DNA from 2 places in the Paenibacillus sp. EC2-1 genome. Region 2 is predicted to be linked to the other one. Evidence: riboswitches for the same ligand, from Rfam matches in the RefSeq annotation. Region 2 holds a riboswitch; the other holds the start of a gene.
What was found. A riboswitch is a leader RNA that binds a small molecule or an ion and turns the genes downstream of it on or off. The one in region 2 is predicted to bind FMN.
Positions count from the first base shown of each region.

Region 1: linked by a shared signal. The riboswitch ahead of ribD (bifunctional diaminohydroxyphosphoribosylaminopyrimidine deaminase/5-amino-6-(5-phosphoribosylamino)uracil reductase RibD) and the one ahead of ACK8P5_RS05780 (DMT family transporter) in region 2 are both predicted to bind FMN.

Region 1 covers NZ_CP186006.1:2,073,448-2,088,750, forward strand. Annotated here, with positions in the region: gene ACK8P5_RS09750 (hypothetical protein) at 1-51, shown strand, start outside; gene ACK8P5_RS09755 (D-alanyl-D-alanine carboxypeptidase family protein) at 193-1,374, shown strand; gene spoIIAA (anti-sigma F factor antagonist) at 1,465-1,818, shown strand; gene spoIIAB (anti-sigma F factor) at 1,815-2,273, shown strand; gene sigF (RNA polymerase sporulation sigma factor SigF) at 2,285-3,040, shown strand; gene ACK8P5_RS09775 (stage V sporulation protein AA) at 3,221-3,886, shown strand; gene ACK8P5_RS09780 (stage V sporulation protein AB) at 3,883-4,308, shown strand; gene ACK8P5_RS09785 (spore germination protein) at 4,347-5,981, shown strand; gene lysA (diaminopimelate decarboxylase) at 6,099-7,433, shown strand; gene ACK8P5_RS09795 (peptidylprolyl isomerase) at 7,617-8,051, shown strand; FMN riboswitch at 8,226-8,421, shown strand; gene ribD (bifunctional diaminohydroxyphosphoribosylaminopyrimidine deaminase/5-amino-6-(5-phosphoribosylamino)uracil reductase RibD) at 8,758-9,849, shown strand; gene ribE (riboflavin synthase) at 9,907-10,575, shown strand; gene ACK8P5_RS09810 (bifunctional 3,4-dihydroxy-2-butanone-4-phosphate synthase/GTP cyclohydrolase II) at 10,616-11,824, shown strand; gene ribE (6,7-dimethyl-8-ribityllumazine synthase) at 11,862-12,329, shown strand; gene ACK8P5_RS09820 (segregation and condensation protein A) at 12,399-13,190, shown strand; gene scpB (SMC-Scp complex subunit ScpB) at 13,159-13,761, shown strand; gene ACK8P5_RS09830 (DUF2953 domain-containing protein) at 13,893-14,576, shown strand; gene ytfJ (GerW family sporulation protein) at 14,701-15,150, shown strand.
Region 2 covers NZ_CP186006.1:1,226,129-1,241,431, forward strand. Annotated here, with positions in the region: gene ACK8P5_RS05730 (stalk domain-containing protein) at 1-1,255, opposite strand, end outside; gene ACK8P5_RS05735 (YdeI/OmpD-associated family protein) at 1,497-2,087, shown strand; gene ACK8P5_RS05740 (thioredoxin family protein) at 2,208-2,534, shown strand; gene ACK8P5_RS05745 (MDR family MFS transporter) at 2,625-4,256, opposite strand; gene ACK8P5_RS05750 (MarR family winged helix-turn-helix transcriptional regulator) at 4,256-4,702, opposite strand; gene ACK8P5_RS05755 (helix-turn-helix domain-containing protein) at 4,967-7,204, shown strand; gene ACK8P5_RS05760 (ABC transporter permease) at 7,475-8,401, shown strand; gene ACK8P5_RS05765 (carbohydrate ABC transporter permease) at 8,408-9,307, shown strand; gene ACK8P5_RS05770 (ABC transporter substrate-binding protein) at 9,431-11,032, shown strand; gene ACK8P5_RS05775 (alpha-L-fucosidase) at 11,076-12,491, shown strand; FMN riboswitch at 12,806-12,965, shown strand; gene ACK8P5_RS05780 (DMT family transporter) at 13,095-14,078, shown strand; gene ACK8P5_RS05785 (diguanylate cyclase) at 14,251-15,303, shown strand, end outside.

The DNA.
Region 1 (15,303 bases), 850 kb from region 2:
ACCGGAAATGTGGTACACGCATATGAATATTGGAAGAATGGTAAGCCTTAATCTAAATATCTTTTTTTTTATTAAGTATAGGAGATATCCGTTACAATCTGGAATAATTTACTTCCAACCTGACAACAATGGGAACAGACCCGTTTATTGAGAAGCGGGATATGTCATTACGATTGTCAGGAGGGGACGGAGTTGAAAAAGGCGTTTATTGCCGGGATACTATCACTTAGTATCGTATTTTCACTGGCGTCAGCAGGCTATGCTGATGAGAAGAAACCTAGCGGGGCATCTGATAGTGAGCTTGCGCCAAGCGCTAGGTCTGCAATTTTGCTGGATGCGGATACCGGAACTATCATTTATGAGAAAAACAGCCATGATAAGTTGCCTCCGGCCAGCATCACGAAGATTATGACGATGCTGCTTACGATGGAGGCCATTGAGGACGGCAGGCTGAAAATGACTGACAAGGTGCGGACTAGTGATCGTGCTGCTTCGATGGGAGGATCCCAAATATTCCTTGAACCGGGTGAAGAGATGACGGTCGATGACATGCTCAAGGGCATCGCAATGGCCTCTGGTAACGATGCATCCGTAGCCATGGCAGAGAAACTTGCTGGTTCTGAGGAAGAGTTCGTGAAGATGATGAATGAGAGAGCTGCTGAACTTGGGATGAAGAACACTCATTTTGCTAACTGTAATGGACTCCCGGTTGAGAACCACTACAGCACAGCTCATGACATTGCATTGATGAGCCGTGAACTGCTGAAGCACGAACAGATTACGAAATATACAGGAGCATATCAGGATTATCTACGTAAGGAGACACCAAAGCCCTTCTGGTTGGTAAATACAAATAAGCTGGTTCGTTTTTATCCTGGAGCAGACGGACTTAAAACCGGTTATACTTCGGAAGCAAAATTCTGTCTTTCTGCAACGGCAACTAGGGACGGCCTTCGAACGGTAGCTGTTGTACTTGGGGCGCCAGATACGAAAAATCGTAACAATGAAATCTCTCGCATGTTCGATTACGGCTTCGCTCAATACAGCAAGCATGCAATTTATAAAAAAGGTGAAATGTTAGGCAGCATCCAGATCTCCAAAGGGACTGTGCCACAAATGCAGCTTCAAGCAGAAGAGAACTACAGTGTTCTCGTTAAAAAAGGTGGGAAAACAGCGGATCTACGTCATGAGGTGACCATACCTAAGAGCATTAAGGCACCTGTAACGGCTGGACAGGTCGTAGGTAAGCTGTCCGTTTATCAAGGGGATCTGCTGGTGAAGGAATTTGATCTCAAAGCACCTGCAGAAGTGAAGAAAGCAGGATGGTGGAAACTATTTAAGAGAACGACAGGAAAGTTGTTTCATGTAGATTGATAGGAGTTTTCTTCTAGTTTTGTCGGGGGGCAGGAATGTCTTTCGCAGGTGTAGAAATCTTTGTTCATGTAGGGAGGAGAGTGAGCAAACATGAATCTGCATGTTGAAATGGAGCACCAGCGGCATGTGTTGATCGTCAGACTATCAGGGGAACTGGATCATCACACGGCTGATCACGTCCGGATGCAGCTGGATGAAGCCATCCAGCGTCGCCAGACGGAGCATCTTGTGCTCAGCCTGAAAGATCTTGAGTTTATGGACAGTTCGGGATTAGGTGTAATTCTCGGGCGGTATAAGTTCATCAAGCAAAAAGGTGGGAAAATGGCTGTATGTGATGTTAACCCACCCGTGTATCGTCTGTTAGAAATGTCAGGGTTGTTTAAAATCATGCCCATTTATGAGAACGAGAGTACTGCACTCTCGGGTTTGGAGGTTGTGTCATGAGTGAAGGGAAAACGCAGCATAATTTCATGACTCTGGAGTTTGCCGCAAGATCGGAGAACGAATCCTTTGCCCGAGTGGCTGTGGCTGCGTTTATATCTCAGCTTGATCCGACGATGGATGAACTCAGTGATTTGAAGACCGTTGTCTCAGAAGCGGTAACTAACTGCATTATTCATGGCTATGATAGTAATCCGGATGGTGTAGTAAAGATTGAAGCTGAGATTGACGGTGATATGATTTCTCTTGTCATTCAAGACAATGGACACGGCATTGAGGATCTGGAAATGGCCAAACAGCCGCTCTACACGTCAAAGCCTGAGCTTGAACGCTCCGGAATGGGATTTACGATTATGGAGAACTTTATGGACGAATTTGATGTCATTAGTGAGCCGGGAACCGGCACATCGATCAAAATGAAAAAAAGGATCGAATCCAAGAAAGCTTTATATAATTAGGGGTTGGACAAATGGATGCCGATGTGAAGAAGACTTCGCAGACTTATTTGGACGACGCGGAGGTTAAACGTTTAATAGCACTTAGCCAAAGCGGAGACACAGTTGCCCGGGATACGCTCGTTAACTGTAATATTCGTCTTGTCTGGTCGGTTGTGCAGCGGTTCATGAACCGGGGGTACGAGCCGGAGGATTTATTCCAGATCGGTTGTATCGGTCTTCTGAAATCCGTAGACAAATTCGATCTCAGTTATGACGTAAAGTTCTCGACGTATGCCGTACCGATGATTATAGGGGAAATTCAGCGTTTTTTAAGAGATGATGGAACGCTTAAGGTAAGCCGTTCTTTGAAAGAAATGGCTAACAAAGTAAGGAAAAAACGGGACGAGCTATCCAAGACGCTTGATCGTTTACCAACGATTAAGGAAGTTGCTGAACAGCTAGGAGTGACCCCCGAGGAAGTGGTATTTGCCCAAGAAGCGAATAAACCGCCAACTTCCATTCATGAAACGGTATTTGAGAACGATGGAGATCCGATCACTTTGATGGATCAGATTGCGGATGAGTCACAAGAACGTTGGTTTGATAAGCTGGCTCTAAATGAAGCTATCGGTGGCTTGTCTGAACGTGAAAGACTCATCGTATACTTACGTTATTATCGAGACCAGACCCAGTCTGAGGTAGCAAGTCGTCTCGGCATATCACAGGTTCAGGTTTCCAGATTGGAGAAAAAAATACTTCAAAGCATTCGTAATCAGATTGCGCAGTAGCACAATCTTTACCGAATCGTCTAAACGCCGTCCCTTAGGGACGGCGTTTTTGCATTGCTTGAATTCGGATCTAAAGAGAGAGTGTAATAATTACTCCCTGCATATGGAAAGGTAAATAAGAGTAAGGAGAGCTTTTATTTCCCATACTAACGGTAATTTAGCAGTAAAGGAGTGTTCCGGATGAAGGTTAGTCCCACTCCGACGGTGTTTCTGCAATTAAGGAGCCGTATTCGCCTACCCAGAGATCAGACCGTCAAACTCGGAGATGTTGCTTTTATTGTTTGTGATCCTGAATGGGAAGATCCATTGCGTAGCCTACCTCTTGTTCAACCGAAAGATGGGGATGGTAACCGGCTTCTGATGGATTTAATTCTGATCATTCCAAAGATCCGTCAATTGATTCCGAACGTTCAGATTGAGCCGATGGGAAATCACCATACTTTAGTGGAGTTAGTTGGTCCCTCAGCTAAACCGTCCCGCTTTTGGTTTCCGATTGTTTGGTTGCTGTTGTTCTTTGGATCGGCTTTAACGATTATGAATTTTCATGCCGATGTCAACATGTTGGAGGTTCAAATTCGAATCGTTGAGATGGTCACAGGACACAGAGATGAGCATCCCTATTTGTTCCAGATTGCCTATTCGCTTGGGCTCGGTTTTGGGATGACCGTATTTTTTAATCACCTGTTCAAAAAGAAATGGAACGAGGAACCCACTCCACTTGAGGTTGAGATGTATTTGTATCAGGAAAATCTCGATCAATTCGTTGTTGCAGAAGAATATCGAAAGATGAAAGTGGCAGAGAGTCTGTCGCAGGTATCTGATGTGAAATTGAAGGGGAAAACATGATTACGATCGTGCAGCAAATGATTTCCATCATCCTCGGAATAGCTGGTGGCATTGCCGTAGGTGGGGGGGTCATTGCGCTCATTATTGTGCTCGATATTATTCCGAGGCTTTCCCAGTTGACCTGGACCTATGACAAAGTCCACTGGTATGAAGGCGCTCTGATAGCAGGTTCCCTCATAGGGACAATCGCTGATTTCTGGATGTGGAAAACATCCTTAGGTCCTGTGGTAAGCACACTTATTGGTTTGTTCTGCGGTGTGTTCATTGGAATGCTTGCAGCAGCTTTAACTGAAGTGTTAAACGTTCTACCGATCTTGTCCAAGCGGCTGAAGCTGACTCAATATCTATTTGGCTTATTGATGGCTATGGTCGCTGGAAAGGTCGCTGGTTCTTTGTTCGATTGGTTTATTTATCGACAGTAGACTAGCGAGGGTAGCGAGAATTAAAGGGGGTAAAGTAGATGGATGATAAGACGGAGCTTACTGGAAATAAAGCAGAAGACATACCACCCGTTCCACCTTCCGAGATCAAGAAGTTGGATGAGGAAGCTTTGATTAAGAAAAGAGACAGTGAAACTTCGGACAGTACCTATGAGTCTATTTTGTATTGGCAAGGTTCAGATGAAATTCCGGGACGAATGAAGGATCTGAAAGCCATATTAGCTGAAGTCATGGGCCTTGGAGTTTCCTTTGATATTGTATTTAGAGAAATGACCATCGGAGGAAAAGAGACCGGCCTTTTATTTATGAATGGTTTTATTAACTCAGGGGTAGGAACAGAGATCCTAAAGCGGTTAACGTATTTAACACCTGAGGATATCGAAAAACATGCTTTTTCAAGTATCAAGAATAAGTACATTCCATATGTACAAGTGGAGTCCACTTCAAAGCTGAGTGAAGCTATTAGTAAGGTCATGACCGGAATGAGTGCCTTTTTCATTGAAGGTGAACAATCGGTCATTATGCTCGATACAAGGGTATATCCTTCTCGAAGCCCAGACGAACCGGATACGGAGAAGGTCGTAAGGGGAGCCCGAGATGGTTTCACTGAAACATTGCTTACCAACATCAACCTGGTACGGCGGCGTGTTCGTGACCCGGGGCTTCATAGTGAAATCATGCAGGTCGGAAGACGTACTCAGACGGATGTTTGTATCTTATTCATTGATGATATCGCGGATCGTGAACAGGTGGAGGCGGTAAGGCATAAAATTCAAGAGCTTGATCTTGAGGGTTTACCCTTAGGAGATAAGCAGCTTGAAGAAGCAATCGTAAATAAGGGCTGGCATCCTTACCCTCTTGTACGATACTCGGAGCGGCCGGATGTCGTCGCATCCCACTTACTTGAAGGAAGAATAGTTGTGATGGTAGATACTTCACCAAGTGTGATGATTATGCCATCCACGTTCTTTGATTTGTGTCAGCATGCGGAAGAGAATCGGCAAACGCCTTTTATGGGTACCTATCTACGTTGGGTTCGATTTGGAGGCATATTTGCTTCCATGTTCCTTTTACCATTATGGATGCTTCTGGTTATACATCCTGAATTGAAACCGCCGTATTTAGACATTCTTGGTCCTCAGGAAAATGCGAAAATTCCGATCATCGCTCAATTCTTGATCGTTGAATTTGGGGTTGACTTGATGCGTCTGGCAGCGGTCCACACACCTACGCCTCTAGCCTCTGCGATGGGCTTGATCGCGGCTATCCTTATCGGGGATATCGCTGTGAAGACAGGGTTGTTTGTAAACGAAGTGGTACTATATATGGCTGTTGCAGCGATTGGTATGTTTGCAACTCCAAGTTATGAGCTGGGACTCGCCAACCGAGTTGTTCGGCTGGTGCTCTTAATAGCAGTGGCACTGTTCGGTGTCAAAGGTTTGGTAATCGGAACTACGCTACTCATCTTGATGCTTACTACGCATCGGTCGTATAACTCCTCCTACCTGTGGCCGTTCATACCATTTAGTGCAAAGGCGATGGGAGAGGTGTTATTCCGTAAACCAGTGCTATACTCTAGGAGACGTCCTGCTTTGAATAAGACTCGTGACAGCAGTAAGATGGGTCCTGAAATGAATCCTAAACGAAAACAATAATAAATAACACAAAGGTTATGTTGAAAAATCCATTTTATTACGATTCGTTGTCTGCTATACTGTGAACAATTATTCGATTATCAAACTTTTCAAATATCGATCGGAGGAATTGTGAGCATGTTTTTACACGGTACTAGCAGAATTAATGATCTCGGACATCTTGAAATTGGTGGGTGCGATACAGCTGATCTAAGAGCCCAGTATGGAACCCCTCTTTATATTGTAGACGAGCAATCGGTAAGAACCCGTTGTCGTGAATACATCGATGCTTTTAAAGCCTCAGGTCTTAAGTATCAAGTTGCTTATGCAAGTAAAGCATTTTGTGTCATGGCTATGTGTCGTCTTGCTGAAGAGGAAGGTATGTCTCTTGATGTCGTGTCTGATGGCGAGTTGTATACAGCTCTGGAGGCAGGTTTTCCAGCAGAACGTATTCATTTTCATGGCAATAACAAGACCCTGGATGAAATCGAAATGGCATTGAATGCTAACATTGGCTGCTTCGTTGTGGACAATGAGATAGAGCTCCACTTGCTGCAGGCTGTAGCAGCTGAGAAAGGCCGTCAAGTGAAGATCTTGCTTCGTGTAACCCCTGGGGTAGAAGCACATACCCATGAATACATTTCAACGGGTCAGACGGACTCTAAATTTGGATTCGATATCGGAAATGGTTCTGCATTTGAAGCTGTTAAGCTAGCGGCAGCACAAACCAATCTCGAGCTTCTTGGATTGCATTCACATATTGGATCACAGATTTTTGAGGTTGAAGGTTTCCAGATGGCTGTGCAGCGTGTTGCAGAATTTGCACGTTCGGTGAAAGAGGAACTTGGTGTAACATTTAGTGTTGTGAATCTTGGAGGCGGATTTGGTATCCGTTATATCGAAGGAGATACACCTCTTCAAGTATCCCAGTATGTTAAAGCCATTACAGATTCTGTAAAGACTCATTTCGCAGGGATCAGCGCTGAACTTCCAGAAATCTGGGTTGAGCCAGGTCGGAGTATTGTGGGCGATGCAGGAACAACACTATACACCGTGGGAACTAGTAAAGATATTCCTGGTGTGCGTAAATATGTTGCCGTAGACGGAGGGATGACCGATAACCCTCGTCCTGCCTTGTATGAGTCTCAGTATGAAGCCATTCTAGCTAACCGTGCGAATGAGCAGAATGAAGAGAAGGTATCTATTGCAGGTAAATGTTGCGAGAGTGGCGATATGTTGATCTGGGATGTAGAGTTGCCTAAGGTAAAATCAGGTGATTTGCTCGCAGTTGCATGTACAGGTGCTTATAACTATTCCATGGCTAGCAACTATAACCGTATTCGTAAACCAGCGGTTGTGTTTGTTAAAGATGGTGTAAGTGATCTGGTCGTTCGTCGTGAAAGTCTAGAAGATATTGTTAGACATGATGTTGTTCCTCAGCGAATCCAGAATAAGCAGACAGTATTGAGCTAAGGTTAATATTAGGGCAAGGGTCGCACCTATACTTCGGTATTAGGCTGAGACCCTTTTTTCTTGTTATCTTTGTTTGCATGAGATGTTGCAAATGAGATACAATGGGAACGTAATCAAGACATGGAAATGTGATGGATTGTATATCAGACATTTCGATTAATCGACTAAGGAAGTGAAGAGAAAATGAAAAAAGGTACAATTGAATTAGAAAACGGCGGTATTGTGGAAATCGACTTTTTCCCTGAAGAAGCACCGAACACTGTTGCCAACTTTGAGAAATTGGCGAATAGCGGTTTTTATAACGGACTAAGCTTTCACCGTGTAATTCCAGGCTTCGTAGCTCAAGGCGGATGCCCTACTGGCAACGGTACTGGCGGTCCTGGGTACACGATCAAATGTGAAACTTCTACAAACACAACGAAGCATGATGTAGGTGTATTGTCCATGGCTCATGCAGGCCCTAACACTGGCGGAAGTCAGTTCTTTATCTGTTACGGTCCTCAGCCTCACCTTGATGGCGTTCATACTGTATTTGGTAAAGTAACGAGCGGTATGGAGCATATTAACAATGTGAAGCAAGGCGACAAAATGAAAGAAGTTAAAGTATTTGAAGCTTAATACTTTAATATAGGACAACCTTCTCTCGTTATTTTGATAACGAGAGAAGGTTGTTTTTTTTGTATAAAATCAATGATTTGAATGGTACACATTGGAATGAATCGTAAGTAAGTGTATATTATTCACTTGCTTTTTGTTTTTCTATTTGTTAATATGCCATTAACTTAATACAGCAAGATCCTTCGGGGCAGGGTGAAATTCCCTACCGGCGGTGATGGACGTGATGAGATAGTCGAAACAAGCTATTCGTCACGTACTTAGTCCGTGACCCGGATATACGCTAGAGGCATTTTGATAAATGCTGAGTATATACGGTGGACCTGGTGCAAATCCGGGACCGACAGTATAGTCTGGATGGGAGAAGGAGAGAAGACATACCATTTTTTGTGGTAGGTCTCATAGAAGCAACCGTTTATTTGGTGTGCGTGCATATTTTCACAAAGAGTCGCAGCTGATTTGAGCCAGCTTTTTTTGGCTTTCATTCAGATTCTGTTCCTTTGGTAATATTCAGCATATCTTGTTTGCTTCTGTCTACAATATTTAATCTCCCAATTTAAGTTAAGCCCTGTTTGGATTTAATCATCCAGACAGGGCTTTTTTGTGCCGAATGAAGTGATCCGCAAGGAAGTTTCATGTTCGATTCTAATCTCTGCTTGTAAAGCGGGGTGTAAGACCTTGAGGAGGGGAGATGTACTTGAAAGAAGTAATGGATGATGAATTTTATATGTCATTAGCGCTTAATTTGGCTGAGCGTGCACAAGGTCAGACTGGTATCAACCCGGTTGTCGGTTCTGTCGTAGTGAAAGATGGCATGCTGGTTGGTATGGGTTCTCACCTTGAAAGAGGAACACCTCATGCCGAAATTCATGCACTGCAAATGGCTGGCAATAAAGCATATGGTAGCACAGTATATATTACACTTGAGCCTTGTAGTCATTATGGAAAGACACCCCCATGCAGCGAGAGATTGATCGCTGAGCGAGTTAAACGAGTTGTGATCGCAACTGAGGATCCTAATCCACTTGTTTCAGGCAAAGGTATTCAGATGCTGCGTGAGGCAGGAATTCAGGTCGATATAGGAGTACTAAAGCATCGTGCTAACAAGCTTAATGAACCGTTTAGAAAGTTTATAACAACGGGTAAACCGTATGTCACACTAAAAACGGCTAGTACTCTAGATGGCAGGATCGCAACAAAAGCAGGGGATAGTAAATGGATTTCTAATGAAGCGGCGAGAGCTAGAGTGCATACGCTTCGCCATCGGCATCAAGGTATTATGGTTGGAGTATCGACCGTAATCGCTGATGATCCTCTCCTAACGACCAGGCTTACTGTAGATGGACTGAATCCGATTCGGATTGTGGTTGACTCTAAGCTAAGGATACCTTTGGACAGCAAGATGATTCAGGATCATGCCGCTTCGGTCATTATACTGACAACAAGTCATGGGGATAAGAATAAGCGAATTGAGCTTGAGAAGAAGGGGGTTGAAGTTATTGCTTGCGGTGATGGCCCCCAAGTTGACCTGCAGCTTGCAATGACCTTGTTAGGTCAAAAAGAGATTGGATCCATTCTTTTGGAAGGGGGAGGAACGCTAAACGGGTCTATGCTAAAGGAAAGGCTTGTGGATTGTATCGTCCTCTTTCTGGCTCCGAAAATCGTAGGTAGTATGGGTGCCCCTTCAAGTTTTAACTTTAGTGGTGCAGAGCTAATGAGTGAGGCGATAACTTTGACAGAACTAGAGATTGAACAACTTGACAATAATTTATGTATTCGTGGAATACCGGCCTATTCATAATCGTATTCTTTTAAGTCGATTTCCTATTTGAATCAAGCTAAGAAGAAGAGGTGTTATATGTTCACAGGACTGGTAGAAGAAATCGGTGAGATTCGACGGATTAGTCGAAAAGGTGAAGCTATGGTTCTTAGCATCTCAGCATCTTTCATTATGGATGACCTAAAGCTCGGGGATAGCGTGGCTGTAAACGGCGTATGTTTGACGGCAACGTCGATCATAGATAAGAAGCAGTTCACCGTAGATGTGATGCCGGAAACATTTCGAAGTACCAATCTAAACGAACTTCAGGGGGGGAGCAAGGTGAACCTGGAGCGAGCGATGGCTGCTAGTGCAAGATTTGGTGGACATATTGTCCAAGGACATGTTGATGGCACTGGAGTGATCCGAAGTGTTCAGAGAGATCAAAACGCGGTTGTCTACGAGATTGCTCCTTCGAACACAAACTTGTTTAAATACATTATTCCTAAAGGTTCGGTCACTTTAGATGGTATTAGTCTTACCATAGTTAAGGTTTATGAAACTTCTTTTACCGTATCGATTATTCCACATACGCTTGCTGAAACAGTTCTTTCATTCAAGCTGGCTGGTGATACGGTGAACATAGAGAATGACATTTTAGGTAAGTATGTGGACCATCTTTTACATTATGGTTCATCAGAGACAGATGATAAGAGATCAAATCGTGGAATAAGTCATGAATACTTGTCTGAGCATGGCTTTGCATAATAGAGCATGTACGCTCTATGAGAAAGAAGGAGAATGAGCTATGGATGATCAATTCGAGTTTAGCAGGGTTGAAGACGCGATTAACGACCTGATGGTTGGGAAAGTTGTTATCGTTGTTGATGATGAGGACCGCGAAAACGAAGGAGATTTTATTGCTCTGGCGGATAAAGCAACACCAGAAGTCATCAACTTCATGATTACAGAAGGTCGAGGCTTAGTATGTGTGCCGATCACACAGGCAAGAGCACGGGAATTAGATTTGAAACCGATGGTAACTCAGAATACAGATGCTCACGGAACAGCTTTTACGGTATCTGTTGATCACAAGGATACGACAACGGGTATTTCTGCTTTCGAGCGTTCACTTACCATTCAAGGGATATTGGACCCGAACGCCGTGCCGACTGATTTTCGAAGACCAGGGCATATGTTTCCGTTAGTAGCGAAAGATGGTGGTGTTCTCCGACGTGCTGGCCATACCGAAGCAGCCGTTGATCTGGCTAGATTATGTGGTTCTTATCCAGCAGGCGTGATCTGTGAGATTATTAAAGAGGATGGTACGATGGCACGTTTGCCTGATCTAGTTCAAATCGCCAGAAAGAATGATCTGAAGTTGATCAGCATTAAAGATCTAATACATTATCGTAACGAAAAGGAAATGCTGGTCAATCGTGAGGTTTCCGTGCGTATGCCTACCGATTTTGGGGAGTTTCAAGCGATCGCTTATACCAATGAGGTGGATAACAAAGAGCATATTGCACTTGTTAAAGGTTCGATCGATGGTGATAAACCTATTCTCGTACGCGTCCACTCCGAATGTTTAACGGGAGATGTGTTTCATTCGCATCGTTGTGACTGCGGTCCTCAGTTCGAGGCAGCGCTTCGACAGATTCAAGAAGCGGGAGAAGGCGTTCTTTTATATATGAGACAAGAGGGGCGAGGGATTGGACTTATTAATAAATTGAAAGCCTATAAGCTTCAGGAAGAGGGACTAGATACAGTTGATGCTAATCTGAAGTTAGGTTTTCCAGCAGATCTGCGGGATTATGGGATAGGAGCACAGATTCTGAAGGATCTAGGTATTCGTCAAATTCGTCTCCTAACTAACAACCCACGTAAGATTAAAGGACTTGAGGGATATGGCCTTGAGGTTGTAGAACGTGTACCGATACAAATGCAGGAGAATAAAGACAATTCGGGTTATCTTCATACGAAGCAAGCCAAACTTGGTCATATGCTGAAATTTTAAATACTACTATTCCAATTTGAAAGGTTGATGATTTAGCATGGCACATTATTTTGAAGGAAATCTCGTATCCGAAGGTTTGAAGTATGGAGTCGTTGTTGGGCGCTTTAATGAATTCATTACAAGTAAGCTATTAGGAGGAGCGCTTGATGCACTGAAGCGTCATGGTGTTCAGGACGATGAGGTGGATGTGGCTTGGGTACCAGGAGCTTTTGAAATCCCGTTGATTGCCCAAAAAATGGCGGAAAGCGGGAAATACGATGCAATAATTACACTAGGTACTGTGATTCGAGGATCTACCACACATTATGACTATGTATGTAATGAGGTCGCTAAGGGAGTATCTGCGATTAACTTGAAATCCGGTGTACCAACGATATTTGGAGTTGTGACTACGGAGAATATTGAGCAAGCGATTGAGCGGGCAGGGACGAAAGCGGGCAACAAGGGTTGGGATTCCGCAATGGCAGCGATTGAGATGGCAAACTTGACGAAACAGCTAAAATAGTGCTTATTTAATGTAGTGCCCTTTTTTTCAGGGCACTACATTTTATTTTTTGTGGCGGGAGGATTCACCGTGACCGTATTATACAAGCTGGAGACGTTTGAAGGACCGCTCGATCTATTGCTTCATCTTATAGATAAAGCGGAAATTGACATCCAGGATATCCCCGTCAGTGAGATTACCGAACAGTACATGGCTTATCTACAGAATATGCAGGAGTTGGAGCTGGAGATTACAAGCGAGTTTTTGGTTATGGCTGCCACACTGCTTTCGATTAAGAGTAAACTATTACTGCCAAAACCACCGGTTATTGAAATGGACGAGTTTGACTATTATGAAGAAGATGATGTTGACCCACGAGCGGAACTCATTCAGCGATTGATTGAATACCGGAAATATAAAGGGATCGCAGAGCACCTTCACGAACGTGAATGGGAGCGAAGTCTCATCTATTCGAAGGAGCCAGAAGACTTAACGCCATTCATGCCTGTTATGGAAGAGAATCCAGTTCTGGGATTGCATACATCGGATCTTATTGCTGCCTTCCAAAAGGCGCTTAGCAAAGCGGTCAAGCGTACTTCTTATGCCCGCATACAAAGGGATGAAATATCGGTAAAAGACCGGATTGGACAGGTGATACATACTCTGGAAAGTGCTGGACCAGGCGGAAGAGTATTGTTCTCCAAGCTGCTGCATGAAGAGATGGTAAGACATGAAATTGTCGTTACTTTTTTGGCGATTCTGGAGTTAATGAAGATGAAACAAATATGGTGTTTTCAAGAGAAGTTATTTGATGACATCGTAATGGAGTGGAGAGGGGAAGTAAAGTTTGATGGATTTTCCGAAGCTGAAATCGATTATTGAGGGACTGTTATTCTTATCTGGCGAGGAGGGATTGTCGGTAAAGCAGATGACAGAAATTACAGAGCAACCGGCCGACATCATATTGGACGCTCTGAACGAGATGAAGAGAAACTGTGAAGAGGAGCATCGGGGAATTCAAATTATTCAAATTGCAGGTAGCTATAAACTAGCAACTTTGCCTGATCATGCGCCGTACTTTGAAAGGCTGGCCTATTCTCCTTCTCGTTCGTCTCTGTCGCAAGCCGCCCTCGAGACATTGTCTATCGTCGCTTACAGGCAGCCAATTACACGCGTTGAGATTGAGGAAATTCGCGGTGTAAAAGCTGAACGTGCCATTCATACGTTGACGAATAAGGGACTCATTGAAGAAGTTGGCCGAGCAGAAGCGATCGGGAGACCGATCCTGTATGGTACGACAAAAGCATTTTTGGACTATTTCGGATTGGCAAATATAAAGGACCTTCCAGAGCCTTCACAATTTGAAGCGGATGCGGATAGCTTGGAAGAAGAGACACAGATGCTATTTGATAAACTCGATAATAAACAGCTAACATTTGACGATGTGAATTAGAATGAGATGAAGAAGCCGAAGGGGGATCCCAAGGCTTCTTTTTTTGTTATCCATTCTTTTTCGAATCATTTTACGGATTATTTGCCATACTAAGCCAGAGAGTTGTTTAACAACGTTTTGGGGGTTACAGTGTGGGGATATGGCTTATTCTATTAATACTGGTCGTGCTTATACTGATTACTCTGCTGATTCTTGTCTTGGCGTCCACCGTTACATTTCGAATACACATCATACTTCGGAGTAAAGAATATAGGATGATGGTTAACATTCGATTGTTGTACGGAATGATAAATGTTCAGTATGAAGTACCTTTTAAACTAACGGATAAGGGTGTGCGATATACAGATAAATCAATTTCATCTGACCGATCGAAAGGAAGAATAGACGAACCGGAAGAGGAGTCAGAGAATAAGAGAGAGTTCAGTTTCAGTAATTACCAAGTCTTGGTTCAAGCGACGAAAGGTCTCAAAAACTGGTTTCTCAACACACTATCCATTATTAGGTTATCTGAAGTACACTGGGCAACATCGCTCGCCTTGGATAATGCAGCGGAATCAGCAGTAGCAGCCGGTATGGTTTGGGGAATCAAACATACCATTCTAGGACTGTTGTCCTTTCACCTTAAATTAACGAATACACCGAAGTTACAAGTGCATCCGGACTTTAATGGACCGCCCCAAGTTTCTACAGATCTAAGCTTTGTTATTCGAATCACCTGTGCAAGAGCTATATTTGCAGGGCTAATGTTAATGGTTAGGATTGTATCGATTAAAGGTGGAATGAAGATTTGGAGGCGGACCTTGTTCCGTACATGATATGGTCAGGATATGTGTAGCTTACGGAAAGATAAAAGACATACATATTACATGCACCATCCGAGCAAACTGAACATAGTGCAGGGATGCCCTTATTTTTATAAACAGCAGAGGAGGAGTCATCATGTCAGATCACCCCATTCAAGGGTTAATGCAAACCGCAATGGAAAACATTAAGGCGATGGTGGATGTTAATACCATTGTCGGCGATCCTGTAAATACACCGGATGGAACCGTCATTCTTCCGATCAGTAAAGTCGCTTTCGGCTTTGCAGCGGGGGGGAGTGACTATAACGCCGATCATGGCGGTGGACGTGGAGGGGATACTCAAAACAACAATCCACGTTCCCTTCCTTTTGGTGGTGGTAGTGGTGGTGGTGTATCCATTCGCCCAATCGCATTTCTTGTCGTTGCTAAAGAAGGCGTTCATATCGTTCCACTTGATAATCAGACACATCTGTTCGAACGTATGATCGATGCTACACCTTACTTGCTTGAACAAATTCAATCCATGTTTCAAAGCGGAACGGGTGCTTCCAATTCAAGCCAAAACGGAACACAGCCATCACATTGATCTGCTTATGAGATCCCTTCCGGTTTACCGGAAGGGATCTTTACTTTGCTGTGGGTAGCTTGTTAAACAGCTAATAATGAACTCTGACAACGGAAGGGACATACCCTCAAGCTTTTCCGCATATACTTGTACAAGATTTTAAGATCACCGGAG
Region 2 (15,303 bases):
AATCATTCACATCTGTTACTTGTGTAATGACTGGAGCGGTGGAAGAACCTGTCGCAAGCGTAATCGATGAGGATGCAGTCGAGAGTTTGCTCGCTACGGAATTCTCATTGCTGCTTACGGACAGTACGTAAAGGGTGTAAGGTATTCCATTCCGAATGTATTCGCCTGAAGAATCACGCGAAGAGGAATTAAGTACCGTTGTAAGTGTTGTACTGCTACTGCTGGTCTTGTTTATGGTCGTATAGTTCTGGCTTGCTACAGCTTTAGCTGCTGCAAGATCAAACTTGCTAATATCTTTGGTTTTTACAGCAATGACGCGGTAATTTGAGATATTATTTTCTGTCTTTGCACGTGTAAAGCTTACGGAAAGGTCACGTCCGTCATTATAGTCGTTGACATCGGTTCCCTTCACATTGGTTGCTGCGTCAACAGCATTTGTATTAGCAAGCGTGAGCGCTGGCGAAGGTGAGGATAGTGCTACATCACCATTTACCTTGCCAACACTTAATACGTAAGCTACGTAAGATTGATTGTCGCGGATATATTCTCCATCTACATCACGTGAAGCAGAGTTCAGTGTAATGGAAGGATCTGATCCGTTCGGGAATATCACCGCATAATTATAGTTTGAGACCATTTGTGCTGATGATAGGTTGAAGCTGCCTGATTTAGATGCTTTAACGACCATAATCCGGTACTGGGAAGCACGGGATTCATTCGATGATTTAGAGAAATTAACTTGAAGATCCCTACCATCTCCGTAATTCGCCACATCTCTTAAGGTTACATAAGAGGCAGGATTTAAACTATCTGGAACAGAAACACCACCAGATGTCGTAATGGAAACCGTCTTGGTCTTGGAATTCCAACCAACTTTCTCTCCTAAGGATTCACTGACGAAGCGCACGGGTACCATTGTCGTACCTCTCAAATTCTTAGCTGGAACGTCAAGATTAACACTTTGTCTGTTAATGGTTGCTGTCTTAGAGTTGATCTTCAATACGATCGTTGTTCCGTCCTTAACTGCAGTAACGGTCTGAGCTTTCTGGTTCCAAGTCACCTTGGCGTCCAGTGCCTCGAAGATGGCCCTCATAGGTAGCATGACGCGGCCTTGGATCATAACCGGTGCTTGACTTGTTGCGAGTCTTACCCCATCGATTAAGATGGTGAAATTTACTGCCGCCTGTGCCTGTGACTGGAACAGCAAAGGGATGATGAGTAGTCCTGCTAGCAAAGCAGTCCAAAACTTCCTCACGCGATTGACCTCCTTCAAACGATTGTTATTATTTTCCTCAACTATATGACGCTGTGGGCTAGGGTAAAGTTTCAGCTATTCGGCAGGCTAAGGAAAATTTTGTTGTCATGGATTCTATTTTAACGTGATAGGGGATAGAAATCCTTGAATATATAGAAACAAAAGGATTAAAATGGTAATAATTATTAAAAGTACGCGATAGATGATACAGCATTCTTATAGGAAAGGGGTTGAAGAGAGGTTGTTCACAAAAGAAGGAAGTGCGGAATGGCCACTTCTGTTATGTCATAATCAGGATGACTGGGAAGCGTGGCTTGCACAGAACCACCATTGTTCAAGTGGGGTTAAGCTTCAAATAGCTAAGAAGAATTCAACACTTCAAACCGTGAGTTATGCTGAAGCACTGGATAGCGCTTTATGCTACGGATGGATTGATAGTCGCAAGGAATCTCTTGACGGAGATAGCTGGATTCAGCGGTTTGGACCGCGAGGGAAGAATAGCATCTGGTCACAGGTGAACAAGGAAAAGGTTCAGAGGCTGATCGAGGAAGGAAGGATGAAGCCGTCTGGACTTCAGGCAATTGAAACGGCCAAGATCAATGGGCGCTGGGAAGCAGCTTACGCGCCACAGAGCCGGGCTACGGTACCCGCTGAGATGGAAGCGGCGTTCGCAGAGCATCCGCGCGCCAAGGAATTTTATGACACCTTAAATAATCAGAACAAATTCGCGATTCATTTTCGTATACAGAATGCGAAGAAGGCTGAGACCCGTGCAAGAAAGGTCAAGGAGTTAATACGTATGATGGAAAATGGAGAGAAGATACATCCGTAACGCCTAAGGTTTCTATCCCTTTTGCAAACCAAGTCATAAACGGCTAGAATAACTATGAAATGGTGTGTGTTGTGATAAAGATCATATCGTTATTTTCGAATGATAAGGGGATAGAGAACAATGGAAAGAATTCAAACGGAGAAACAATACGAGGATTTAATCAACCGAGACGGATTGACCGTCATCAAATACGATGCCACTTGGTGTCCAGATTGCAGAACGCTGGAAAAATTCCTGCCAGATATCATGGCAAAGCACCCAGACAAGGAGTTTTATGCGCTGGATGTGGAACAGCTTGAGGAGATTACAAGCAAGAACGAAGTGCGTGGTATTCCGAGCTTGCTGGTTTATAAGAATGGAGAGAAGCTAGCACACCTTCATAGCAAATTTGCGAAGACGCCTAAAGAAATTTCAGAGTATTTGGAGACATTGGAATCTAAGAAGTAAGACAACGGGGTCTATCCATTTAGAAGCGTAGAGCACCGATCATACTCAGGCAACAAGCTGAGTATGATCGGTGCTCTTTTTCTGCTGTTATTATTTCGAAACGGAACTTCCTTCCACGGCGGTCTCCTGCTTTTTTAGGGCCATGCCTTTTCCAGAGCGAAGTGGAATTTCTTTGAGAAACAGTGCGATTAAGAATGCAACGGATGCTACAATAGCACCGGTCAAGAAAGTCGTCGTGATCGCGTAACTTAGAGCTTCTCGAATGATATCAAGCATTTTTGTAAATGCCGACTGCAATTCTGGTGATAAGCTGTTTAGGGTAGCTTCGATTTTCGGTTGATCCAAAAGATTTTGCGGGTTTTGAAAAAGAGCAAGCTTCTCAGCTAATTCCGGGTTCATTGCCGCATTCGTCTGATTCCCTAAATTTGAAGATAACTCGGTCATTTTTTTTGTAATACTAGCACTCATCAAGCTTCCCATAATAGCGATTCCTATCGTTCCCCCAAGATTTCGGAATAAGGTCGAGGTTGCGGTAGCAACTCCAATCTGCTGAGGTGCTACGGCATTCTGAACGGTAAGTGAGAATACGGGCATGGCTACGCCAATTCCGAGTCCAAGGATGATCATATATATTATGAGTATGTAGATTGGTGTGGAAGGGACCATGAAATACATCAAGACCATAGCGATGGTCATGACCATTAGCCCGATGATCGCCATATTTTTATATTTACCGGTTTTGGACATCAGCTGTCCAGATACAGAGGTGGTGATGAGCATGGCGATGGACATCGGCATTGCTACATAACCAGCCATTGTTGGAGAAATCCCCTTCACCCCTTGAACGAAGAAAGGAACATAGATAATAGCTCCCATCATGGCAGCATTTAAGAAGAAACTCACCAGGTTGGATACGGTAAATACACTATTTTTGAACAAGCCGAGTGGAAGAACTGGACTCTTTACTTTGGTCTGGATAGCGATAAAAATGATCAATGAGACGATCGTTGCTGTGAACAAACCGAGAATTTGCCACGAACCCCAAGCATATTTCTCAGGTCCGTCCCCTGCCCAAGAAAAGGCGAGAAGCATAGGAACAATCGTGAGCGTGAGGAAGAGGGAACCCAGGTAATCCACGGATTCTCCTTGGCGTCTTGGAACCTTCGGGAAGTTAACCCAGATTAATATAAAGGCGATGACCCCAAGAGGAAGGAAAATCCAAAATACCCAGCGCCAGTCGAGATGATCGACGATATAGCCTCCCATCAGTGGTCCAGCGACACTGGATAAGCCGAATACGGCACTCATGACACCCGTCCATTTCGCACGCTCTCTGGGTTCATAGAGGTCACCGATTGCGGTGAAAACCGTGGACATAATAATACCTGCGCCGGCACCTTGAATTGCCCGATATGTTATTAATTCAAAGATATCGGTTGAAAATCCGGATAAGATGGCACCTATCGTAAATAACCCGATACCGGACAAGATGAATGGCTTTCGGCCATAAATATCGGAGAGCTTACCGACAAGGACCGATGCAACCGTTGAAGTAAGCAGGTAGATCGTAATAGCCCATGAATAATAGTCCATACCGCCGAGCTTGGCGATAATACGAGGCATAGCAATTCCGATGATCGTCTGATTAATGGCAGCGAAAAATAAAGATGTAATAATAGCGATCATGATTGTCATTTTTCGCTTGTCCGATAAATGCACCATTAATGTTCCACCTCTTTCTCTTTGTCGATATTCCGTAAGACCTGCTCATAGATGCGGATCAAATGATGAATATCCTCTTCGGAGATCCCATTAAAAAATTGTTCCATAATACTCTTCGTCTCGACCCTGAATTGTCTTAGTAGCTCCCTTCCTTGATTCGTAATTTCCAGATAGACCACCCTACGATCATCCGCATCTCTTGTTCGAACTGCATAACCACTGGATATTAACTTATCGGAAAGACTTGTGATTGCACCAGGCGTAATGTCCATACGTGCTGCCAGCGTAGATGCCTTTTGCGGGCCACCATACTCAAGCTTCCATAAAATCGTAGCCTGTGATCCAGACACAAGACGGTCCATACGCTTATGCCATTCAGCCGATACTTTCCGCTGGAAATCAAGATATAACTCTTCAAATGCTGTTAAGCTGCTTGAAGTAGGCACGATATTACACCTCCAATTATTTTAAAATTATTACACCCTTTAAAATATTTACCCCCTAAAGTAATTACGAGTATAAATCCTACAAGTTCGTAAAGTCAATTGCTTTTCTAGAAAAATATAGGCGAATATATACATATACGTGGATGACGTACTATAATATACCAATCGGTCATAGATTCTGAACTCATTTTTTTGAATGCGTTTACATATGGTTTTGTTTCACCTTTATGTATTTCATGTACAGATATTTATATAGGAGGAGCAATGAAGAAAAAATCATGGTTTTATCGGCAGTTGTTAATGTATATGCCCGCCTTTTTCATCGTCGTGTCTTTTATATTCTTTGTGTTTTTTCAAATGCTTAGTGAGCAGAGCCGGAAAGAAGCGACCAAAGCAAATGAGACATTATTGTTGCAAGCGATAAGTTCTATAGATTCTTCTATGAAGACCATTGAACAGATGCTTCTGAGCGATATGTTAAACAATCCGGATCTTTCGGTTTTTTTTAACGACGGAAAGCAGAGCGATTATTATTTAAACGTTAAAGTGGTAAAGTTCATGAAGAACTTTAAGATCTCCTATCCCTTGGTAGATTCTATGTACCTTGTCAGGTTAAATGATCAATTTATACTTAGCGATTCAACGAATGCTGATTTGCAGGAGTACCCTGATTATGCGTTTATTAAGCCTTATTTGTCAGGTTCGTATTATGAGACGAAATGGATAGGCGTTCGAAGTTTTCAGGAGTTTTCGTTTAAGGAACGGGAACAGGTTATTTCGCTTGTATTAAAGGCCCCCTATATACGAAGTGGTGAAGGGTTTGTTGTCGTTAATGTGAAGACGGAGTCACTGTATGCGATGATTGAGAGCATGTACAGTCAGGATGTGAGTTATATTGATATTTGGGATCGCGAGGGGAATCCGATCCTTCCTAATCAAACCGATTCTTCATATAAAAAATTGATCTCATCTGCAACCTCTCCTTTAACGGGCTGGAGCTATGAAAGTGGTCTAGTCAATGGGGGATGGGTGAATTTAGCCAATCAATTGTTTAATGTCTGGTTTATTGTAGGTTTGCTGATGATGGGGGCAGGAGTTTGGTGGATTGTCTTTGTTGCTCGGCGGAATTATCGTCCTATTGAACAGATTGTGTCCCAAATCCAGAAGTTCTCACAGGATAAGACTAGTGTCTTATTGCAGGAAAAACGGCAGGATGAGTTTACCTTTATACAATCTGCCCTTAGCAGCATGTTAGAGCAGTCGAATTCTTATCAACAGCAGTATCGTGAAGATTTGTTATTACGAAAAACCTATTTATTTCAACAGCTTCTGGAGGGGCAATATCCTGCAAATCTTGGTCAATGGGAAACACAGCGTGAAACCATTCAATTAAATGACTTAAGTAAGCCTCAGAGTGTGTGCGTAATTGAAATCGATAAATTCAATCAATTTGTTGCCCAGTATACACAGCAAGATCAATACTTAATGAAATTTGCACTGAAGAGTGTCATACAGGAAACGGCACAGAAGCATGGAACTGTCGTATGGGCAGAGTGGATTTCGAGTTCGAAGCTAGGGCTGCTTGTACAAATTAACGATTTACACAATGCTGAAGAAGAACTATTAAATGTACTAGAGAACTCCCGAGTGTGGGTCGAGGAACATTTAAAACTGACGATTACTGTTGGCGTCGGAGGAGCGGCTGAGGCATTTACATCTATCCCGGAATCTTACAACCAAGCGGTGCAAACGTTGAAGTACAAAATGATTATGGGTGAGAATAAAATCATTTTTTATACTTCGATCAGAACAGAAGAGCAAGGGAAGTCATTTGATTATTTTCAGCGGATCCAAGCGATGGCTCAGTCTTTCCGTTTAGTAAGGGAGGATTGGCGGGAGCAGTACAAGAGCATTCTTGAAAATATAGAGCAGGATATGTTAAATCAAGATCACATTGTTAGCTTGACGGACTATATGATTTATTCTCTAGGGCGCGAGATGAATAAGATGGCTAAGGAGTTTCGGGAGCACTGGAGCCTAGTTGGCGAGCCAGCTTTAAATGAAGCTTTAACGAATTCTGAAACGCTAGAACAAATGGAGAGACAAGTTGAACAGGTGCTTGAACGTATTTTTGAGAATCTTGTATTACTGCAAGAGAATCGAAATCACTCCGAAATCATTCGAAGTGTTCGAGCATATATGGAGAAGGAATCTACGAATCCGAATTTGTCTCTGGACCTTCTAAGTGAACAGTTCCAGATGAATTCCAAAACACTCAGCAAACTGTTTAAGGAAGAGACCGGTCAGAAGTTCGTTGATTATTTAATTGAGCTTCGTATCAATCATGCAAGGCATCTACTCGAAGATACACATCACTCGATACAAGAAATTGCCGAAGAGGTTGGGTACACGAATGCGATATCATTTGGCCGTATGTTCAAAAAAGTAGTGAGTGTGTCTCCAGGTGAGTACCGTGAACAAGTCAGTAAGAAGAATGCCTAATATGATTGGAACGCTCCTGGTGTCTATTAGACGCCGGGGGCGTTTCTTTTTAGCTATTACCGAATATAGTTGGTCCGGAGAAAAAAGTTTATCGTAGTACTGACGCGAGAAAAGACCTGTTATCAAGGGTTTTGCGGAAAATGGTTGTGCCGAGATTCTTGTTTATTGATGCAAGCCCGCCTGCCTTTTAACATGAGATTAACAGAAAGAGCAAAGGAGAGTGGCTTGATGGCTAGTATAAGCAGTAAACCCGTTCCGAAGCGGGAACTCATGATGCATCCGAACAAACGTGGTAAGCATGCACTACAGCAAATGAAAAGGCACTGGCAATTTTATTTGCTGGTCGCTTTACCGCTTCTCTACCTTATTATTTTTAAATACATTCCTATGTTCGGTGTCGTGATTGCCTTTAAGGACTATAACCTTGTTGAAGGAATCCTGGGGAGCCCGTGGGCAGGATTTAAGTACTTTGAGCAGTTGTTAGATGCGCCATACTTTTGGGATTATTTCCGGAATACACTACTCATTTCACTATATGGGCTGCTGATCGGATTTCCTGCTCCTATTATATTGGCACTTGCTCTTAACGAAATTCGAAACGGGATATTCAAAAAGTCAGTTCAGATGGTGACATATGCACCGTACTTCATCTCAACCGTTATTATTGTGTCTATTCTGATCGTAAACCTCTCTCCAAACGTAGGACTTCTGAGCAATATCTATAGAGCTTTAGGACTGGAGCCAGTCGATTTCCTCGGTAGGTCGGAGCTGTTTAAGTCGATCTATGTATGGTCGGACGTGTGGCAGAATATGGGCTATGGGGCGATTATCTACATTGCTGCGTTATCTGGTGTGAACCCGGAATTGTATGAGGCGGCAAAAGTAGACGGAGCGACAAGGTTCCAGAAAATTTGGAATATTGATATTCCGAGCTTGATTCCAGTTATCGTGATCATGCTGATCTTAAGCCTTGGGCAAATCATGAGCCTGGGATTTGAGAAGATTTATTTGATGCAAAATCCGCTCAATCAAAACACATCGGAAGTCATTTCGACCTATGTATATAAAGTCGGTCTGCTCGGAGCGAACTTTAGTTTCTCGACGGCTATCGGATTGTTTAATTCCGTAATCAACTTTACGCTGCTCATTATCGTGAACTTCGTAGCGAAAAAAATATCTTCCAATAGTTTGTGGTAGGAGGCGATGACCTTGGGTGGTACCAGTATAAAAGAATCGGTAACAGATCGTATATTTATAGGTTTGGTATATCTGTTTTTGGCAGTAGTCTTTATTATTATTTTGTTCCCGCTCTTACATATTGTGAGCGCTTCATTTAGTTCACCGGCAGCAGTTACGTCCGGTAAAGTATGGTTATGGCCGGTTGATTTTACGCTTATTGGTTATAAGGCTGTATTTCAGAACTCGGACATTTGGGTTGGTTTCGGAAACTCCCTCTTTTATACCGTGTTCGGTACTTTGCTAAACGTTTCATTCACCATTATGCTGGCGTACCCGCTGGCACGAAGAACATTTTATGGTCGTAACATCATGATGCTGCTTCTTGTATTTACGATGTTTTTCGATGGCGGATTGATTCCGAATTACCTGCTCGTGAAGTCGCTTGGTATTTTGGATACAAGATGGGCGATGATCCTGCCAGGAGCATTTGCCGTGTTCCAAGTCATTATAGCCAGAACGTTCTTTCAATCGCTCCCCGATGAACTTCATGAAGCTGCGCAAATTGATGGATGCAGTGATATAAAGTTTTTTCTACAGATGGTTATTCCTTTATCCAAGCCGATCATCGCCGTATTGTTCCTAATGTACGCGGTCGGTCACTGGAATGCCTACTTTAATGCTTTGATTTATTTAAAAGACAGTCATATGTTCCCGCTGCAGATATTCCTGCGGAATCTACTTATTCTGAACTCGGAGAATTCCGATATGTACAAGGATGTTAACAATGTTTTGATGCAGCAGGGATTGAAGGATCTATTGAAATACTCATTGATTGTTGTATCCAGCGCTCCTGTACTTATAATCTACCCGTTTGTTCAGAAACACTTTGTTAAAGGGGTTATGATCGGGTCTTTGAAAGGATAAAAGGTTCACCTGTAAGGGAGGTGATGTTCAGCAATCGGTTTATGAATAAATCCATATCGAGAAGTATTTAAATATAAGGAGGCTGTTCAATTGAAAACAAAATTGCTCAAAGTAATGAGTCTTATGTTGGTTCTTACCATGGTATTATCAGCGTGTGGTGGTTCTAAAGGTAAAGACGATAGCTCCGCAGATGCTCCTCAAGATCCGAATAAGCCGGTTGAACTGAGTGTGTTTGCTCCACAAACGGTCGGTATTGAGAATTTGGATGTGAACAAATTTTCGAAACATTTGGAAGAAACGCTGAACATTAAATTCAACTGGAGTACTTCGCCAGATGCTGCTTTTAACGATAAGAAGTTATTGCTGTTAGCAAGTGGAGATTACCCGGCAGTCATTCTTAGTGCGGGAATGTCAAAGGCGGATCAGGTGAAGTATGGTCAGCAAGGTGCTTTTATACCATTGAATGACTTAATCGATCAGTATGCGCCAAATATTAAAAAAGCGATGACCGATTTACCTTATTTAAAAGCAGGAATGGTTGCTCCGGATGGAAATATCTATGCACTTCCAAAAATCAATGAATGTCTACACTGTACATATTATCAAAGACTATGGATTAATACAGAATGGCTTGAAGAGCTGAACTTGGATATGCCAACAACGACTGAAGAATTTTATCAAGTGATGAAGGCTTTCAAAGAGAAAGACCCGAATGGGAATGGTAAAGCAGATGAGGTTCCTTTCACAACCTCCAATAATGATTGGGGCGGTGGGGTAGAGACGTTCTTAATGAATGCCTTTATCTACAATGATGGAACTGGTTTAATGATCAAAGATGGGAAGGTCATCTATGCGCCTATGCAACCGGAATGGAAGGAAGGCGTGAAGTATTTACGGAAGTTATTTGAAGAAGGTTTGATGGATAAAGCCGCATTCACGCAAAACGTTGATGCTGTTAAACAACTAGCCAACAAGCCTGATGTTGTAGTAGGCAGTGTAGGTACTGCGAATATTGGGGGTATGTTTGAAGTTAATGATGAGAACAACACACGTCACAAAGCTTACGATGTTGTTCCACCACTTAAAGGGCCAGAAGGTGTTCAATTAGCAGGTTATACGGTCGGGGCTGGTGCTGGTCAGTTTGTTATTACGAATAAAGCGACCAAGGAAGAACAAATTGCTGCCATTCGTCTAGCTGATTATCTCTTCTCCGAAGAAGGGACGGTTCATACAACATGGGGCTTTGAAGGAGAAGGTTATAAAAAAGCGGAAAGCGGCGAGCTTGACTATAACGGAAATCCTGCGAAGTATGATGTTGTTACGTCAGAGCAGTCCGCAAGTGGACAAACACCGCTGGCAAATACGTGGTGGCAATTAGGAACGATGCAGATGCTCAACTCCATCCGTGAATCGTTCGTAGCGCCAGCTGATCCACTCGGTAAAGGTGCGATTGATTACCGTCTATGGCTGGCTGCGAAAAAGTATGAGCCATTTGCGAAGCCGGAAATTGCATATCCGACCGATGTATTTATTGATCCAGCGGATGCGTTAATCGTTACACAAATGTCGAAGACATTATCTGATTATGTGGCATCGAATCTTGCGCAATTTGTAACCGGTAACAAGGATATCGATAAGGATTGGGAGAATTACGTAAATGGATTTAAAGGAATGCAGCTGGATGCTTACCTGGCAGCTTATCAGAAAGCGCTACCAACCAAATAGCAACTGCATTCCTTCTACCATAGAGTGACGGAGGAGATATGACATGGTTGATTTGATTCAATACGCTGCGCAAGTGAAGCCTTCAGAAAGACAGGTGGCTGTGCAGGAAATGGAGTTCTATTCATTCATTCACTTTACGATCAACACGTACACGGATAAAGAGTGGGGGCATGGCGATGAAGATCCAGCTATCTTTAACCCTGTAGAATTTGATGCTGATCAGTGGGTTGACTCATGCCGGGATGCTGGAATGAAGGGACTTATTCTTACTTGTAAGCACCATGACGGATTTTGTTTATGGCCAAGCCAGTATACAGAGCACTCCGTGAAGAACAGCCCTTGGAAGAATGGACAGGGCGATATCGTTCAGGAAGTTGCGGATGCCTGCCGCAAAGGTGGTATTAAGTTCGGAGTCTATTTATCCCCATGGGATCGTCATGAACAGACTTATGGTGATTCTCCTAAATACAATGAGTACTTTATGAACCAGTTAAGAGAGTTGTTAACGAACTACGGAGATATTTTCTGTGTATGGTTCGACGGTGCTTGTGGTGAAGGCCCGAATGGGAAAAGACAAGTGTATGACTGGGACGCTTATTATTCTCTTATTCGAGAGTTACAACCAAATGCGGTTACCAACGTGTGTGGACCGGATATTCGGTGGTGTGGAAATGAAGCGGGCGTATGCCGTGAGTCAGAGTGGAGTGTCGTGCCAGTATCTCTCCGCTCGAATGAGAGCATTCAGGAGAAATCTCAACAAGTGGATGATGGCGAATTCGCTAAACGATATGATTCCACCGATCGCGATCTGGGAAGTAGAGAGATCATTCGACATGAGCGGGAGCTAGTCTGGTATCCAGCTGAAGTAAATACGTCCATTCGCCCAGGCTGGTTCTATCATGCTTCGGAAGATGATAAAGTTAAATCACTTGAAGAACTGCTTCATGTGTATTATGGTTCAGTCGGCGGAAACGCGACTTTCCTGCTGAATTTACCACCGGATCAACGGGGACTTATTCATGAGAATGATCGTGCTCGGCTGCGTGAGCTGGGAGATTACATTCGTAACACGTTCAGAACAAATCTGGCTGAGGGTGCTACTGCCCAGGCTTCACAGACGATGGATGGACATGATGTGAACTGTATTTTTGATGGCAATCCTGACAACTATTGGTGTCCAGAGGAAGGGACGGAGCAGGTTACTATTGAAGTGGATCTGCATGCAGAGATCGAATTCAACCATGTTGTTCTGCAAGAACATCGTTATAGTCAACGAATCGAGAAATTCGAGCTGGAGTATGAACAAGACGGCGAATGGAAGCCGCTCTGGAGCGGTACGGTTGTTGGTTATAAGCGTATATGCCGATTCGACAATGTAACTTCACGGTTTATTCGATTGAAGATTACGGAGTCCAGATGGTGCCCGACGATTTCAGCTTTTGAAGTGTATCGAGGCTAAATACAGCGCTTGAGAATACGATAGGGATATCCTAAGAAGGTCTATGATCTTTAAGGGATGTCCCTTTTGTGTGAAGGCCGAATGTGGTAAAAAGTACTCGTTGAAATTTATGTAGTAACTAATGTATATTTGCTGTATAATTCTCAGTGAGGTTTTGTTCTGAGAAATTAACATCATTTTCTGTAAAAAAATTGTATTTACATGAAACTATTCGTGTTATAATTTCATTGTGATTTTTTTATCAGCTTATTGTCTTAATTTTTAGTATTATGGATTTAGGTTATTCGTGAAATACAAAATAAAAATAAATGAATATGGATCTTCGGGGTAAGGTGAAATTCCTAACCGGCGGTGATGGTTCGTTCTATTGTGAATGAACTTCAGCCCGCGACTCGCTATTTTGTAGTTTAAGGTAGCGACTGACTTGGTGGAAATCCAAGGCCGACGGTAAAGTCCGGATGGGAGAAGATCAAACGTAGGTTTGCTGTGGAATTTTTAGTTCTACAGTAGGCTTATTTGGTCAGCCCCCGTATGTTCGACATTTGTCGATAACGGGGGCTTTCTGCTGGTAAGACTCCGTATTCAAGGATAGGAGACAGCATTATGGAAAACATCAACACAGGTTTGAAGGTACAGTCCAAACGCAAGGGTAAAGCTAGCAGTAATCCGAAATACGGTTTTTGGTTAGTTGTACTGGGAGCAGCACTATGGGGAGTTGATCCCTTATTTCGGGTCATACTTCTGAATAATTTAACCTCGTCGCAGATCGTTCTTCTAGAACATGTTATCATCTCGTTAATTGCGATTCCGGTTATTTGGAAGAACCGTCAGGAACTTAAACAAGTTGGTTGGCGTCAAGTTGGTGCATTGCTCTTTATTTCATGGGGTGGATCGGGGATTGCCACGATACTGTTTACGATGGGGCTCTCGAGCGGGAACTTGAACGCAGTTCTTCTTCTGCAAAAGCTCCAACCGTTATTCGCCATTCTTCTAGCAAGTCTGCTGCTTAAAGAAAAGCTACCTCGTCATTTTGGATATCTGATGCTTTTCGCATTGGCAGGAACGTATTTGCTCACATTCGGATTTGCCATTCCGATTGGACATTGGAGCGACTTTGTTCAGATGGGAAGCCTTTTGTCACTCGGCGCTGCAGCTCTTTGGGGTGGATCTACTGTCATGGGTCGCTTGATGGTTGGACAGATGAAGGTGGAGACGGTAACGTCACTGCGTTTTGTATTAGCACTTCCTCTTCTTGGCTTGATTACGTTGAATGAAGGTGCAGGCTGGAATTTGCCAGAGTTCGGAACATCTGCCTTTGCTCTGGTATCCCTGAATCTAATTGGTCAAGCGCTTCTACCGGGACTGCTCAGCCTGCTTGTTTATTATAAAGGACTTACTACAACAAAGGCTTCTGTTGCTACGCTCGCGGAACTTAGCTTTCCAACGGCCGGGGTATTGATTAACTGGGTTGTCTTTAATGAGGTCGTGACATCTGCCCAAATTCTTGGATTTTTGATGATCTGGATCGTATTGTTTATCATCTCCAGACAATCGGATTCTGTGGCTAAGGCGGGGACGCTGGGTTAAGTGTTCCGAAGGTGTTAGATAGAAATATATTGAAAAACTGCTGGGTATGCCGGCAGTTTTTTTTGTACTATTCCGCTAAACATTTAGACTATTATGGTAAAAAAAGAGGATTTACACATTAAAAGGTCGAAATAAGTCGAAAAAGAATATTGAGATGGTGAGAATTTAAAAGATGAATGTAGAGCTGGATATGCGGACCGCTTTTGTATTTCTTGTTGTTGGGCATGTATTCACGGTCATTCTAATAACAGCTTATAGACATGGACAGAATAAAGATCGTGCGGTAAATGCGTTTTATGGAGCAAAATGTTTGCAAGCAACCGGGTGGGGGCTAGCCATGTTTCGGGGAGGAATTCCCGATCTATTCACGGTGTCTCTAGCTAATACGGTTTTATTCCTAGGAGCTGCTCTTGAAGCCATTGCGCTGTTAAGAGTCATGAATGTCTTTCACCGAAACACACGTCGCTTTTATATAGGTTTAACAGTTTCTTGTATTCTTTTATTTCATATTATCATCGCGCTAGCCAATACAGAAACGAATCGAATTGCTATGGGATCTTTAGGCATGTCACTCCTGCTGATCCTACCTGCCATTCGTATGGTCTGCCGAAAGAAAGGCTCTACACTGATGAGAGTGACTGGGTTAATGTATAGCTTGGTGGCTGCAGGTTCGCTGATCCGAGCGATTATTGCATGGATTCCTCGTATAAACGTAACGTTCTTTGAACCAAGCATCTATCAGACATTATCCTTTTTATCATTATTCTTGTTGATGTTTGTAGGGAATACAGGTTTTGTTCTCTTATCCAAAGAGAAGGGGGATCGGGAACTTCATAAGCTAGCGAGTTATGATGACCTGACAGGAGTGTGGAATCGCAGAACGTTTATCCTCGAAGCGAAGGAATCGATTGCGGATTGCAGGAAAAAAGGTCAACCGGTTTCTTTTCTGCTCATGGACATTGATCACTTTAAGACCATTAATGATACCTATGGTCATGATACAGGAGATATGGTGCTACAAGAGTATGCCGCTAAAGTGAAAGGGGCTCTGACACCTGGAGATTTGCTAGGCAGATATGGGGGAGATGAGTTTGCCGTTGTCCTTCCCGGTGCGGATGAGAAACAATCAGGGGAGGTGGCAGAAGCGATTCGTCTTTCGATGTTACAATGTTCCGGTAAGTTACCGATTTCCTTTACGCTAAGTATTGGTATGGTTACCGTAACG